3 regions of the Streptomyces sp. NPDC059224 genome follow, and region 3 is predicted to be linked to each of the others. Evidence: riboswitches for the same ligand, from Rfam matches in the RefSeq annotation. Region 3 holds a riboswitch; each other region holds the start of a gene.

Region 1 (4,077 bases), on a different contig from region 3:
CCCTGTGGCGGATCAGGGCGTCGGTGAGTTGGCCGAGTCCGGTGTCGATGTCCTGGTGGCGGCGTTCGATGAGGCCGTCGGTGTAGAGCAGGAGGGTGCCGCCGTCGGTGAAGGCGGTGGTGGCTTCCGGCCGCGGGCTGGACTCGAGGACGGCATCCAGCGGCGGATCGGTCGCCCGGTCCAACAACTCCACAGTGCCGTCGCCGCGAAGAAGGACCGGAGGGGGGTGGCCGGCGCTGGAGTAGGTGATGAGGTGGCGGCTGAAGTCGACGAAGGCGGTCACCGCCGTGGTCGACTCGGCGCCGGTGACGCAATGCGCGTACCGGCCGAGGACCTCGAGGGCCTGGGCGGGGCCGGTGGCGACCAGGGAGGTGGCGGACAGGGCGCTGCGGAGCCGACCCATGATGCCCGCGGCCTCCAGGCCGTGGCCGACGACATCGCCCACTGCCACGGCGATCTTGTCGCCGTCCTGGAGTTGGACCAGGTCGTACCAGTCGCCGCAGACATTGAGGGAGCCGACCGCGGGCCGGTAGCGGACGGCGTACCGGTGATGGCCGATCGGGGGCGGAACGGGGAGCATGGCGCGCTGCAGGGCGAGGGCGACCTCACGCTCACGGGCATGGGCGCGACGCAGGCGCTCGTTCACTTCGTGCAGCTGCCGCATCCGGCTGAAGAGCTCGGCCTCGAGCCGGCGTGAGCCGTCCGGCCGGCTGGTGGCGCGCAGGAGTTCAGTGACTTCCTCGACGCGGTGGATCACCAGGGCGATGTGGCCGTCGGGCGCGAAGAGGGGCGCGTTGACCGAGCTCCAGTAGCGTTCCTCCCAATGGCCGGGGCGCTGCGCGGATTCCACGTCGTAGCGCTGCAGGTCCATGTCGATCTCGCGGTTGGCCAGGACCGCGCGCAGGGATGTCTCCAGGTGGCGGGCGCTGGAGGCTGCCGGGTCCTGCGGGCTGCCGGGGAAGGCGTCGAAGAGGTAGCGGCCCACCACCTGGTCGCGGCTGCGTCCGGCCTGGCGCAGCCACGCGAGGTTGGCGTCGGCGAAGACCAGATCGGGAGTCAGCAGAGCGACTGCGCCCGGCAGTGCCTGGAACACTGCCGCGTAGTCGATATTCATGGATGCAGGATATGGATGAATGGTGTGATTCACGCTTACCGGCGTCCTCCTGACGGAGACCCGGGCCTTTCTCTGCCGGCGGCAGCCCGGTCAGGAAGCCAAGGCCCTGGTTACCGCAAGCCAAGGCCCTGGTGGACGGGGAGGTCCTCCGGCGCACCGCCCGCAACCGTCAGGTCAAGGGCCGGCTCGGTGAGTGGCCGACAGCCGACGAGCGATCTCCGCCGGGCCGTCCCTGGGTCGTCCCGTGCCGCTCGGCGATGACAGGTGACCCTGCCGACGGCAGGCGTGGCGAGCGCCCGCCCCAGGTCACCCGATTGGATCTGCGACACTGGTAGCGCCATGCCTAAGCCCGGAGAACTTACCTTTGTCGCGCCGCGCGGAGCCAAGAAGCCGCCGCGGCATCTCGCCGACCTCACGCCCGCCGAGCGCAAGGACGCGGTGGCCGAGATCGGTGAGAAGCCGTTCCGCGCCAAGCAGCTCTCGCAGCACTACTTCGCGCGGTACACGCACGAGCCCGAGCAGTGGACGGACATTCCGGCCGGCTCCCGGGACCGGCTGCGGGACGCGTTGTTCCCCGAGCTGATGACCGTCGTGCGGCATCTGTCGACCGACGAGGGGACGACACGCAAGACGCTGTGGCGGCTGTTCGACGGCACGCTCGTGGAGTCCGTGCTGATGCGCTACCCGGACCGGGTGACCATGTGCATCAGCTCACAGGCGGGGTGCGGGATGAACTGCCCGTTCTGCGCGACCGGCCAGGCGGGCCTGGACCGGAACCTGTCCGCCGCCGAGATCGTCCACCAGATCGTGGACGGGATGCGGGCGCTCAGGGACGGGGACGTGCCGGGCGGCCCGGCGCGGCTCTCCAACATCGTGTTCATGGGCATGGGCGAGCCCCTCGCCAACTACAAGCGCGTCGTCACCGCCATCCGCGCGCTGACCGACCCGGCCCCGGACGGCCTGGGCCTGTCCCAGCGCGGGATCACCGTGTCGACGGTCGGGCTCGTGCCGGCCATCCACCGGTTCGCCGACGAGGGCCTCAAGTGCCGGCTGGCGATCTCCCTGCACGCCCCCGACGACGAACTGCGCGACACCCTGGTCCCCGTGAACACCCGGTGGAAGGTGCGCGAGGTCCTCGACGCGGGGTTCGAGTACGTCGAGAAGAGCGGGCGTCGGCTGTCGATCGAGTACGCCCTCATCCGGGACATCAACGACCAGGCGTGGCGGGGCGACCGGCTGGGCCGCCTGCTCAAGGGCAAGCCCGTGCACGTCAACCTCATCCCGCTGAACCCGACACCGGGCTCGAAGTGGACCGCCTCCCGGCCCGAGGACGAGAAGGCGTTCGTCGAGGCGATCGCCGCGCACGGTGTGCCCGTCACCGTCCGGGACACCCGCGGGCAGGAGATCGACGGGGCATGCGGTCAGCTCGCGGCGACCGAGCGGTAGGATCGGGACACATTTTCATATTCCGACAGGGGAGCGCCACAGCGCTGAGAGTGCGGCAATCGGGCCGCAGACCCTCTGAACCTCGCCCAGGTCATTCTGGGTAGGAAGTTCGGTCATCACTCAAGCTGTTGTGCCCTGCCCGGGTGGTTCCACCGGGTGGGGCCGCGTCTCTTCCTGGTCCACCCCAGGAGGAAAACACCAGTGCACACCAAGACCTTCTTGGCCGCGGCCGTCGGGCTCGGTCTCGTCACGCTGTCCGCGTGCGGGTCGTCCTCCGGCGATGCCGCGGACTCCAGGACCGTCACCCTGGTCAGCCACGACTCGTGGGCCGTCTCCAAGAACGTGCTCCAGGACTTCGAGAAGCGGTCCGGCTACAAGGTGCACGTCCTCAAGGACGGCGACGCAGGTCAGGCCGTCAACAAGGCCGTCCTCACCAAGGACAACCCGCAGGGCGACGTCTTCTTCGGCGTCGACAACACCCTGCTGTCCAGGGCCCTCGACAACGGGCTCTTCCAGCCGTACGAGGCCAAGGGGCTGGACCGGGTCGGCGCCGGCTACCAGCTCGACGCCGCCAAGCACCGGGTCACGCCCGTCGACTACGGCGACATCTGCGTCAACTACGACAAGGCCTACTTCAGCGAGCACAGGCTGACCCCGCCCGCCTCCTACGCCGACCTCGTCAAGCCGCAGTACAAGAACCTCCTCGTCACGGAGAACGCGGCCACCTCCTCGCCGGGCCTGGGATTCCTGCTCGGCAGCGCCGCCCAGTACGGCGACGGCGGATGGCAGGGCTACTGGAAGAAGCTCAAGGACAACGGCGTCAAGGTCGTCGACGGCTGGGAGCAGGCCTACAACGAGGAGTTCTCCGGCTCGGCCGGCGGGAAGAAGGCCAAGGGCGACCGGCCGCTCGTCGTGTCGTACGCCTCCTCCCCGCCCGCCGAGGTCATCTACGGCGACCCGAAGCCGAGCACCGCGCCCACCGGCGTCGCGACCGGCACCTGCTTCCGGCAGATCGAGTTCGCCGGGCTGCTGAGCAACGCCGGGAACACCAAGGGCGGCAAGGCGCTCATCGACTTCCTGGTCTCCAAGGAGTTCCAGGAGGACATGCCGTTGAACATGTTCGTGTATCCGGTCCTCAAGGGGGCGGCCGTGCCCGCCGAGTTCACGAAGTACGGGCCCGCCGCCCAGGACCCCGAGACCATGGCGCCCGAGAAGATCGCCGCCAACCGTGACCAGTGGGTCAAGACGTGGACCTCACTCGTACTCAAGTAGCGGGCGGGCGCGGCAGCGCGGCGCGGCTCGGCCTGATGGCCGTGCCCGTCGCGTTCTTCGCCGTCTTCTTCGCCTGGCCGGTCGCGGCGATCGTCACGCGCGGGCTGAAGACCGACGGGGGGTGGCGGCTCGGGCGGATCGCCGATGTCGTCGGCCAGTCGGACATCCGGCACGTCCTGTGGTTCACCACCTGGCAGGCGCTCGCCTCCACCGGGCTCACCCTGCTGGTGGCGCTGCCGGCCGCC
Region 2 (4,077 bases), on a different contig from region 3:
GCCTCGGCGTCCATCCGGCGCCCCGCCTCGATCAGGCGGCGGCCCTGCGCCAGGTCGCGCGGGCGGCCCACCGCCAGCAGAGCGACCAGGCGGTTCTCGCGGAGCCAGCACACGCTCCAGGACGGGCCGGACGGGTCGCCGCGCCAGATCATGCGGTCGGCGACGGCGTGGTGGCCGGCGTACTGCACGAAGCGGCCGAACTGCTCCGACCAGAAGTACGGCACCGGGTCGTAGACCGCGTCCGACTCGCCGAGGATGCCCGCGGCCACCGTGCGCGGGCCCTGGAGGGCGTTGTCCCAGTGGTGGACCAGCAGGCGTTCGCCGTAGCGGCCGGAGGGGAAGGAGGCGCAGTCGCCGACCGCGTAGACGTCCGGGACGCCGGTGCGCAGCCGGTCGTCGGCGAGCACCTCGCCGTGCCGGCCCAGGCCGATGCCGGAGCCGGCCAGCCAGGCGGTGGCGGGGCGGGCTCCGATGCCGACCACGACGGCACCCGCGGGCACCCGCGAGCCGTCGTCGAGCACCACCGCGCCGGGCTCGACCCGCGCCACGCGCGCGTGCGTGCGCAGCTCGGCGCCGCTGTCGGCGTACCAGCCGGTCATCGGCGCGGCCACCTCGGCCGGGAGCGCTCCCGCGAGCGGGCGGTCGGCGGCCTCCACGACGGTCACCGCGCAGCCCGCCTCCCGCGCGGCGGTGGCGAACTCGGCGCCGATCCAGCCCGCGCCGACCACCACGATGTCGTGCTGCCGGGCGAGCACGGGCCGCAGCCGCTCGGCGTCGTCCAGGGTGCGCAGCAGATGGACGCCGGGCACGCCCTCGGTGCCGGGCAGCGTGATCGGCTCGGCGCCGGTGGCGAGCACCAGGACGTCGTACGGCACCGGTCCGGCCTCGGTGTCCAGCTCGCGGTCGGCGGGGCGCACGCCGAGGGCGTCGCGGCCCAGCGCCAGCTCGATGCCGAGCGCCTCGAAGTCGACCTCGAAGGCAGAGCCCTCCGCCTTGCCGAGCAGCACCGCCTTGGAGAGCGGCGGCCGGTCGTAGGGCTGGTGCGGCTCGGCCCCGATCAGGGTGACGCTGCCGGTGAAGCCCTGTTCGCGCAGGGCCACGGCGGTCTGCACCCCGGCCATGCCGGCGCCGACGACGACCACGCGCCGCGTCGGTGACGTGCCTCGTCGCTGCGTCTGCTCGCTCACCTGATCACCATAGACAAGAACGATAGACAACTGACAAAGAGTCAGTCAGGGGGCGTGCTGGGTGACCTGTTCCACACCACCCGGGCAGGCCGTCCTACCGGGGCGGAGCCGCGCGGGCTAGGGTGGCCGGGAAGCACACGCGGGAGCCCGGACGCACCGGGCTGAGAGGGAGGCTGGCGGCCTCCGACCGTACGAACCTGATCCGGGTCATGCCGGCGAAGGGAGGGGCTGGACGCCCATGTCCGCACATACGTCCGACGTCCTCGTCATCGGGGGCGGAATCATCGGCCTGGTCACGGCCTGGCGGTCCGCGCAGCGCGGGCTCGTCACCGCCGTGGCCGACCCCGAGCCCGGCGGCGGGGCCGCGCAGGTCGCGGCGGGGATGCTGGCCGCGGTCACCGAACTGCACTACGGCGAGCAGACCCTGCTGGGGCTGAACCTCACCTCCGCCCGCCGCTACCCCGACTTCGCCGCCGAGCTCACCGAGCTCACCGGCCACGACCTCGGCTACCGGCGCTGCGGCACACTCGCGGTCGCGCTGGACGCCGACGACCGGGCGCACCTGCGCGAGCTGCACGCCCTCCAGCAGCGGTCGGGGCTGGACTCCGAGTGGCTGTCCGGGCGGGAGTGCCGGCGTCTGGAGCCGATGCTCGCGCCGGGTGTGCGCGGCGGGCTGCGGGTCGACGGCGACCACCAGATCGACCCGCGCCGGCTGGCGGCCGCGCTGGTGGCCGCGTGCGAGCGGGCCGGGGTGGTCTTCCACCGCGACTGGGCCGAGCGCCTGGAGGTGGTGCGGGAGCGGGCCACCGGCGCCGTCACGCGCGCGGGCGACCTGCTGGCCGCGGACCGGGTGGTGCTCGCCGCCGGCAGCCTGAGCGGGCGGCTGGCGGGGGTCCCGGAGGACGTGCTGCCGCCGGTGCGGCCCGTGAAGGGGCAGGTGCTGCGGCTGACCGTGCCCGCGGCGTACGCGCCGTTCCTCAGCAGGACCGTACGGGCCGTGGTGCGCGGTGGCCATCTCTACCTGGTGCCCCGGGAGAACGGCGAGCTGGTCGTGGGGGCGACCAGCGAGGAGCTGGGCTGGGACACCACGGTCACCGCGGGGGGCGTGTACGAGCTGCTGCGCGACGCGCACGAGCTGGTGCCCGGCATCACCGAGCTGCCGCTGACCGAGACCCGGGCCGGGCTGCGCCCCGGCTCCCCCGACAACGCGCCGCTGCTCGGGCCGACCCGCCTGGACGGGCTGCTGCTGGCCACCGGTCACCACCGCAACGGGGTGCTGCTCACACCGGTCACGGGGGACGTGATGGCGGAGCTGCTGACCGGCGGTGAGCTGCCCGAAGCCGTCCGTCCCTTCACGCCGAAGCGTTTCGGCCCCGTCCCCGGCGCACTCCTGGAGCAGACCGCATGAACATCTCCGTCAACGGGGAGCGCCGGGAGGTCACCCCGGGCACCGCTCTCGACACGCTCGTGAAGTCCCTGACGGCCGCGCCGTCGGGGGTGGCCGCGGCGGTCAACGAGACCGTCGTACCGCGCGGGGAGTGGCCGGGTACGGCGCTCGCCGAGGGTGACCGGGTGGAAGTCCTGACCGCCGTACAGGGAGGCTGAGCCATGGCCGACGATCCGTTCCTGCTCGGGGGTACCGCCTTCTCGTCCCGGCTGATCATGGGGACCGGGGGTGCGCCCAGCCTGGAGGTGCTGGAGCGGGCGCTGGTCGCGTCCGGTACCGAGCTGACGACGGTCGCGATGCGCCGGGTGGATCCGGGGGTACGGGGGTCCGTGCTGTCGGTCCTGGAGCGGCTCGGGATCCGGGTGCTGCCCAACACTGCCGGCTGCTTCACCGCCGGGGAGGCCGTGCTGACCGCCCGGCTGGCCCGGGAGGCGCTGGGGACCTCGATGGTCAAGCTGGAGGTCATCGCCGACGAGCGGACCTTGCTGCCCGACCCGATCGAGCTCCTCGACGCGGCCGAGACCCTGGTCGACGACGGGTTCACGGTGCTGCCGTACACCAACGACGATCCGGTGCTGGCCCGGAAGCTGGAGGACGTCGGGTGCGCCGCGGTGATGCCGCTGGGGTCGCCGATCGGGTCGGGGCTCGGGATCCGCAACCCGCACAACTTCCGGCTGATCGTCGAGCACGCGCGCGTGCCGGTGATTCTGGACGCGGGAGCCGGTACGGCCTCCGACGTGGCGCTGGCGATGGAGCTGGGCTGCGCGGGAGTGATGCTGGCGTCCGCGGTGACCCGGGCACAGGATCCGGAACGGATGGCGTCCGCCATGCGGGCCGGGGTGGAGGCGGGACGGCTGGCCCGGCTGGCCGGCCGGATCCCGTTCCGTCACTTCGCGCAGGCGTCCTCCCCCGCGGAGGGCCTGGCCGTCCTGGACCCCGAACGCCCCGCCTTCTGAGCCACCGGCCCGTGCCCGGCGCGTCACAGGTGTGTCGTAGTCCGTGGGGAAATCTGTCTCACCTGTGGGGGTTTCGGCTGGGGCTCGTACACTCGCGGGGTGGATACGACGCTTCAGGACCCCCTTGTCGGGCGTGTGCTCGACGGCCGTTATCGCGTCGACGCGCGGATCGCCGTCGGCGGGATGGCCACGGTCTACCGGGCCCTGGACGTGCGGCTGGACCGGGTGCTCGCGCTGAAGGTGATGCATCCGGCGCTCGCCGCCGACGGTTCCTTCGTCGAGAGATTCATCCGGGAGGCCAAGTCGGTCGCCCGGCTGGCCCATCCCAATGTCGTCCAGGTCTTCGACCAGGGGACCGACGGGCCGTACGTGTATCTCGCGATGGAGTACATCGCCGGCTGCACCCTCCGTGACGTGCTGCGCGAGCGCGGCGCGCTGCAGCCGCGGGCCGCGCTGGACATTCTGGAGCCGGTGCTGGCGGCGCTGG
Region 3 (4,077 bases):
AACTCCTTCGACTTCTGGAGCATCCCCTCCGCGACCTCCTCCGGTGACGCCCCCTCGGCCGCCGCACCACCGAACCGCTCTGTGATGCTTTGACTGATCTTCATCGAGCAGAACTTCGGCCCGCACATCGAGCAGAAGTGGGCCGTCTTCGCCGGCTCCGCCGGGAGCGTCTCGTCGTGGAACTCACGGGCGGTGTCCGGGTCCAGGGCGAGGTTGAACTGGTCCTCCCACCGGAACTCGAAGCGGGCATCGGACAGCGCGTCGTCCCATTCCTGCGCGCCGGGGTGCCCCTTGGCGAGGTCGGCCGCGTGGGCGGCGATCTTGTAGGTGATCACGCCGGTCTTGACGTCGTCCCGGTTGGGCAGGCCCAGGTGCTCCTTGGGCGTGACGTAGCACAGCATCGCCGTACCCCACCAGGCGATCATCGCGGCACCGATGCCGGAGGTGATGTGGTCGTACGCCGGCGCGACGTCCGTGGTCAGCGGACCGAGCGTATAGAACGGAGCTTCATCGCAGATCTCCTGCTGAAGGTCGATGTTCTCCTTGATCTTGTGCATCGGGACGTGGCCCGGGCCCTCGATCATCGTCTGTACGTGGAAACGCCTGGCGATGCGGTTGAGTTCCCCGAGCGTGCGCAACTCAGCGAACTGGGCCTCGTCATTGGCGTCCGCGATCGAGCCGGGGCGCAGGCCGTCGCCCAGCGAGTACGTGACGTCGTAGGCGGCGAGGATCTCGCAGAGTTCCTCGAAGTTCTCGTACAGGAACGATTCCTTGTGGTGCGCCAGACACCAGGCCGCCATGATCGAGCCGCCGCGCGAGACGATACCGGTCTTGCGGTTGGCGGTGAGCGGCACGTACGGCAGCCGCACACCCGCGTGGACGGTCATGTAGTCCACACCCTGCTCGGCCTGTTCGATCACCGTGTCCTTGTAGATCTCCCAGGTCAGCTCCTCGGCCCTGCCGTCGGCCTTCTCCAGAGCCTGGTAGAGCGGCACCGTGCCGATGGGGACGGGGGAGTTGCGCAGCACCCACTCGCGGGTGGTGTGGATGTTGCGCCCGGTGGACAGATCCATGACCGTGTCGGCGCCCCAGCGGGTCGCCCAGGTCATCTTCTCCACCTCCTCCTCGATCGAGGAGGTCACCGCCGAGTTGCCGATGTTGGCGTTGACCTTCACCAGGAACCGCTTGCCGATGATCATCGGCTCGATCTCCGGGTGGTTGACGTTGGCCGGCAGCACGGCCCGTCCCGCCGCGATCTCCTCACGGACGACCTCGGGGGAGACGTTCTCGCGGATGGCCACGTACTCCATCTCCGGGGTGACCTCGCCCCGGCGGGCGTACGCCAGTTGCGTGACCGCCTCGCCGTCCCGGCTGCGACGCGGCTGGCGGGGGCGGCCGGGGAAGACCGCGTCCAGGTTGCGCAGCCCGCCCCGCGGCGAGGTGTGCTTGATCCCGTCGTCCTCGGGGCGGACGGGGCGGCCCGCGTACTCCGCGGTGTCCCCCCGGCCGATGATCCAGTTCTCCCGCAGCGGCGACAGGCCCCTGCGGACGTCGGTCTCGACGGCCGGATCGGTGTACGGACCGGAGGTGTCGTAGAGCGTGACCGACTGCCCGTTGGTGAGATGCACCTGACGGACCGGCACCCGAAGGTCGGGGCGCGAGCCCTCGACATACCCCTTGTGCCAGCCGATGGACTTCCCGGCCTCCCTGGACGGTTCACCCGCAATGGGCTGTTCGTCCTGGCTGGAGGCAGGCGTGCGTACGTCCTTGTTGGTCATGAGACCTACTCCCTACGCCGGCATTACCCGGTAACAGGTTCGGCGGTCGACGCAGCGGCTTCCGTCGGGCGGCGTTTCCTGTGGAACATTGCTCGTTCCACGTGAAACATCGCGAATACGGAGGTCAGCGCCCTCTCAGCCCGGTGCTCCGAGCTCCCGCGTGTGCAAAGGTGCCTCCACGCTAGCGTCAATTCGGGCGCGGTGAACAGAGGGCCCCTGCCGTTCTTGCGATGATCTGGCGGTGACCACGACACAGCAGCACCCCTACCCGCCCCCCGACCCGAGGCGCGGCAACGGCGCCGCGCAGGGCGGCGGAACCGGCCACGGGGGCGACGGTGCCGGACACGACCACGGGCAGAGCCACCCGTACGGCCAGGGACACGCCCACGGTCACGAGGACGGCCATGCCCACGGCCACCCGCCCGGTGAGGGACCCGGCCAGGGACCCGGTCAGGGCGGCTCCGGGCCAGGCGGCGGACACGGGCACTCGCACAGCCACAGCCATGGGCCCGCCGCGCCCGTCTCCCAGCATCTGCGCAAGGTCATCGCGGCGATCCTGATCCCCTTCACCGCCGCGGTCGTGGTCGGCCTCGTGGTGCTGTGGCCCGGTGGCGCCCCGTCGCACGAACGCACCGGTGTCGGCTTCGACCGCCAGACACAGCAGGCCACCGTCACCGAGGTCGTCTCGGTCAGCTGCAAGTCGGTCAACGCCTCCGGGGGCGGCTCGACCGGCGACACCTCCGCCGAGGAGGGCAACTCGGGGAAGCAGGAGGAGGACGGCACCTGCAAGAAGGCCACGGTCCGAGTCGACACCGGCAAGGACAAGGGCCGTACGTTCACCGAGATCGTCCAGCCCGACCAGTCACGTCAGCTGGACGAGGGCGAGAGGGTCGTGGTCGCCTACGAGCCCTCGGCGCCCAAGGACCTGCAGTACTCGGTCACCGATGTGAACCGGAAGTTCCCGATGGCGCTGCTGGCCGGGATCTTCGCGCTCGCCGTCGTCGTGGTGGGCCGGCTGCGCGGTGTGATGGCGCTCGTCGCACTAGCCGTCAGCTTCATGGTGCTGACGCTCTTCATCCTGCCGGCCATCCTGCAGGGCTCGAATCCGCTGCTGGTGGCGGTGGTCGGGTCGAGTGCGATCATGCTGATCGCCCTGTACATGTGCCACGGCCTGTCGGCCCGGACCTCGGTGGCGGTGCTCGGCACGCTGATCTCACTGTGTCTGATCGGTGTCCTCGGTTCGGAGTTCATCGACTGGGCCGCGCTCACGGGCAACACCGACGACAACACCGGCCTGATCCACGGCCTGTACCCGTCGATCGACATGAGTGGTCTGCTGCTGGCCGGCGTCATCATCGGTTCCCTCGGTGTCCTGGACGACGTGACGGTGACCCAGACCTCGGCCGTCTGGGAGCTGCACGAGGCCAACCCGACGATGGGCTGGCGCGGGCTGTACCGGGCAGGCATCCGCATCGGCCGCGACCACATCGCCTCGGTCGTCAACACTCTCGTCCTGGCCTACGCGGGCGCCGCGCTGCCGCTGCTGCTGCTCTTCTCCATCGCGCAGAGCAGCGTGGCGACCGTCGCCAACAGTGAGCTGGTCGCCGAGGAGATCGTGCGCACGCTGGTCGGTTCGATCGGCCTGGTCGCCTCGGTGCCCGTCACCACGCTGCTGGCGGCCCTGGTGGTGTCGGCCGACCGGCCGGCCAAGGAGGCGGTCGCGCCGGTGCAGGCTCCGGCGCGCGGCGGGCGCGGGCGGCGCCGGAAGCACTGAGGGCTCCGAGTGGGCCGTGTGCGGTGCAGGGCGGTGCGCACGGACAGCAGCGTTCCGCCGCCCGCCCAAAGAATCGCAGAAGCGTTCCTGCGCATCCTCATGCGGTTCGGCGGAGCGGCTCGCGGCCGGTGCCGTCACGCTTCAGCCCGCGCTCTGCTCCTCTGCCAGGATGCGGTCCAGGGCCTCTTCGAGATGGGCGTCGAAGTCGGCGAGCGCCCCTTCCTGCCCCAACGGCACCAGCTTGTCGGTCCGGTCGAGAAATGCCACCAGTGGCGGTGCCGATGACCGGAACACCGCCTGGTCGCCACCGACCTGAAGCCTGATCAGCACCTCGCCCAGCACCTCGGCGTCGGCGGGGGCGATGTGCACATCACCCTCCCCGCACGGCCGGCCCACTCCGTCGATCAGCAGCTCGCGGCCGAAAGCCCAGGTCACCGGCGCGTCTCCGGGCAGGTGGAAAGTGAGCCGCACGGCATACGGATCACAGGTCTCGTAGCGCAACTCCACGGGGATGCGGAAGGAGAG

The links. A riboswitch is a leader RNA that binds a small molecule or an ion and turns the genes downstream of it on or off. The one in region 3 is predicted to bind thiamine pyrophosphate.
Region 1: another riboswitch for thiamine pyrophosphate. It lies ahead of ACFXI4_RS26675 (thiamine ABC transporter substrate binding subunit); the one in region 3 lies ahead of thiC (phosphomethylpyrimidine synthase ThiC).
Region 2: another riboswitch for thiamine pyrophosphate. It lies ahead of thiO (glycine oxidase ThiO); the one in region 3 lies ahead of thiC (phosphomethylpyrimidine synthase ThiC).

The regions. Positions count from the first base shown of each region.
Region 1 covers NZ_JBHZAN010000024.1:121,085-125,161, forward strand. Annotated here, with positions in the region: gene ACFXI4_RS26665 (PP2C family protein-serine/threonine phosphatase) at 1-1,114, opposite strand, end outside; gene rlmN (23S rRNA (adenine(2503)-C(2))-methyltransferase RlmN) at 1,454-2,560, shown strand; TPP riboswitch at 2,578-2,685, shown strand; gene ACFXI4_RS26675 (thiamine ABC transporter substrate binding subunit) at 2,762-3,832, shown strand; gene ACFXI4_RS26680 (ABC transporter permease) at 3,868-4,077, shown strand, end outside.
Region 2 covers NZ_JBHZAN010000009.1:98,951-103,027, forward strand. Annotated here, with positions in the region: gene ACFXI4_RS11715 (NAD(P)/FAD-dependent oxidoreductase) at 1-1,187, opposite strand, end outside; TPP riboswitch at 1,317-1,428, shown strand; gene thiO (glycine oxidase ThiO) at 1,426-2,595, shown strand; gene thiS (sulfur carrier protein ThiS) at 2,592-2,792, shown strand; gene ACFXI4_RS11730 (thiazole synthase) at 2,796-3,590, shown strand; gene pknB (Stk1 family PASTA domain-containing Ser/Thr kinase) at 3,690-4,077, shown strand, end outside.
Region 3 covers NZ_JBHZAN010000013.1:176,944-181,020, forward strand. Annotated here, with positions in the region: gene thiC (phosphomethylpyrimidine synthase ThiC) at 1-1,778, opposite strand, end outside; TPP riboswitch at 1,771-1,948, opposite strand; gene ACFXI4_RS16365 (YibE/F family protein) at 2,020-3,552, shown strand; gene ACFXI4_RS16370 (SsgA family sporulation/cell division regulator) at 3,694-4,077, opposite strand, start outside.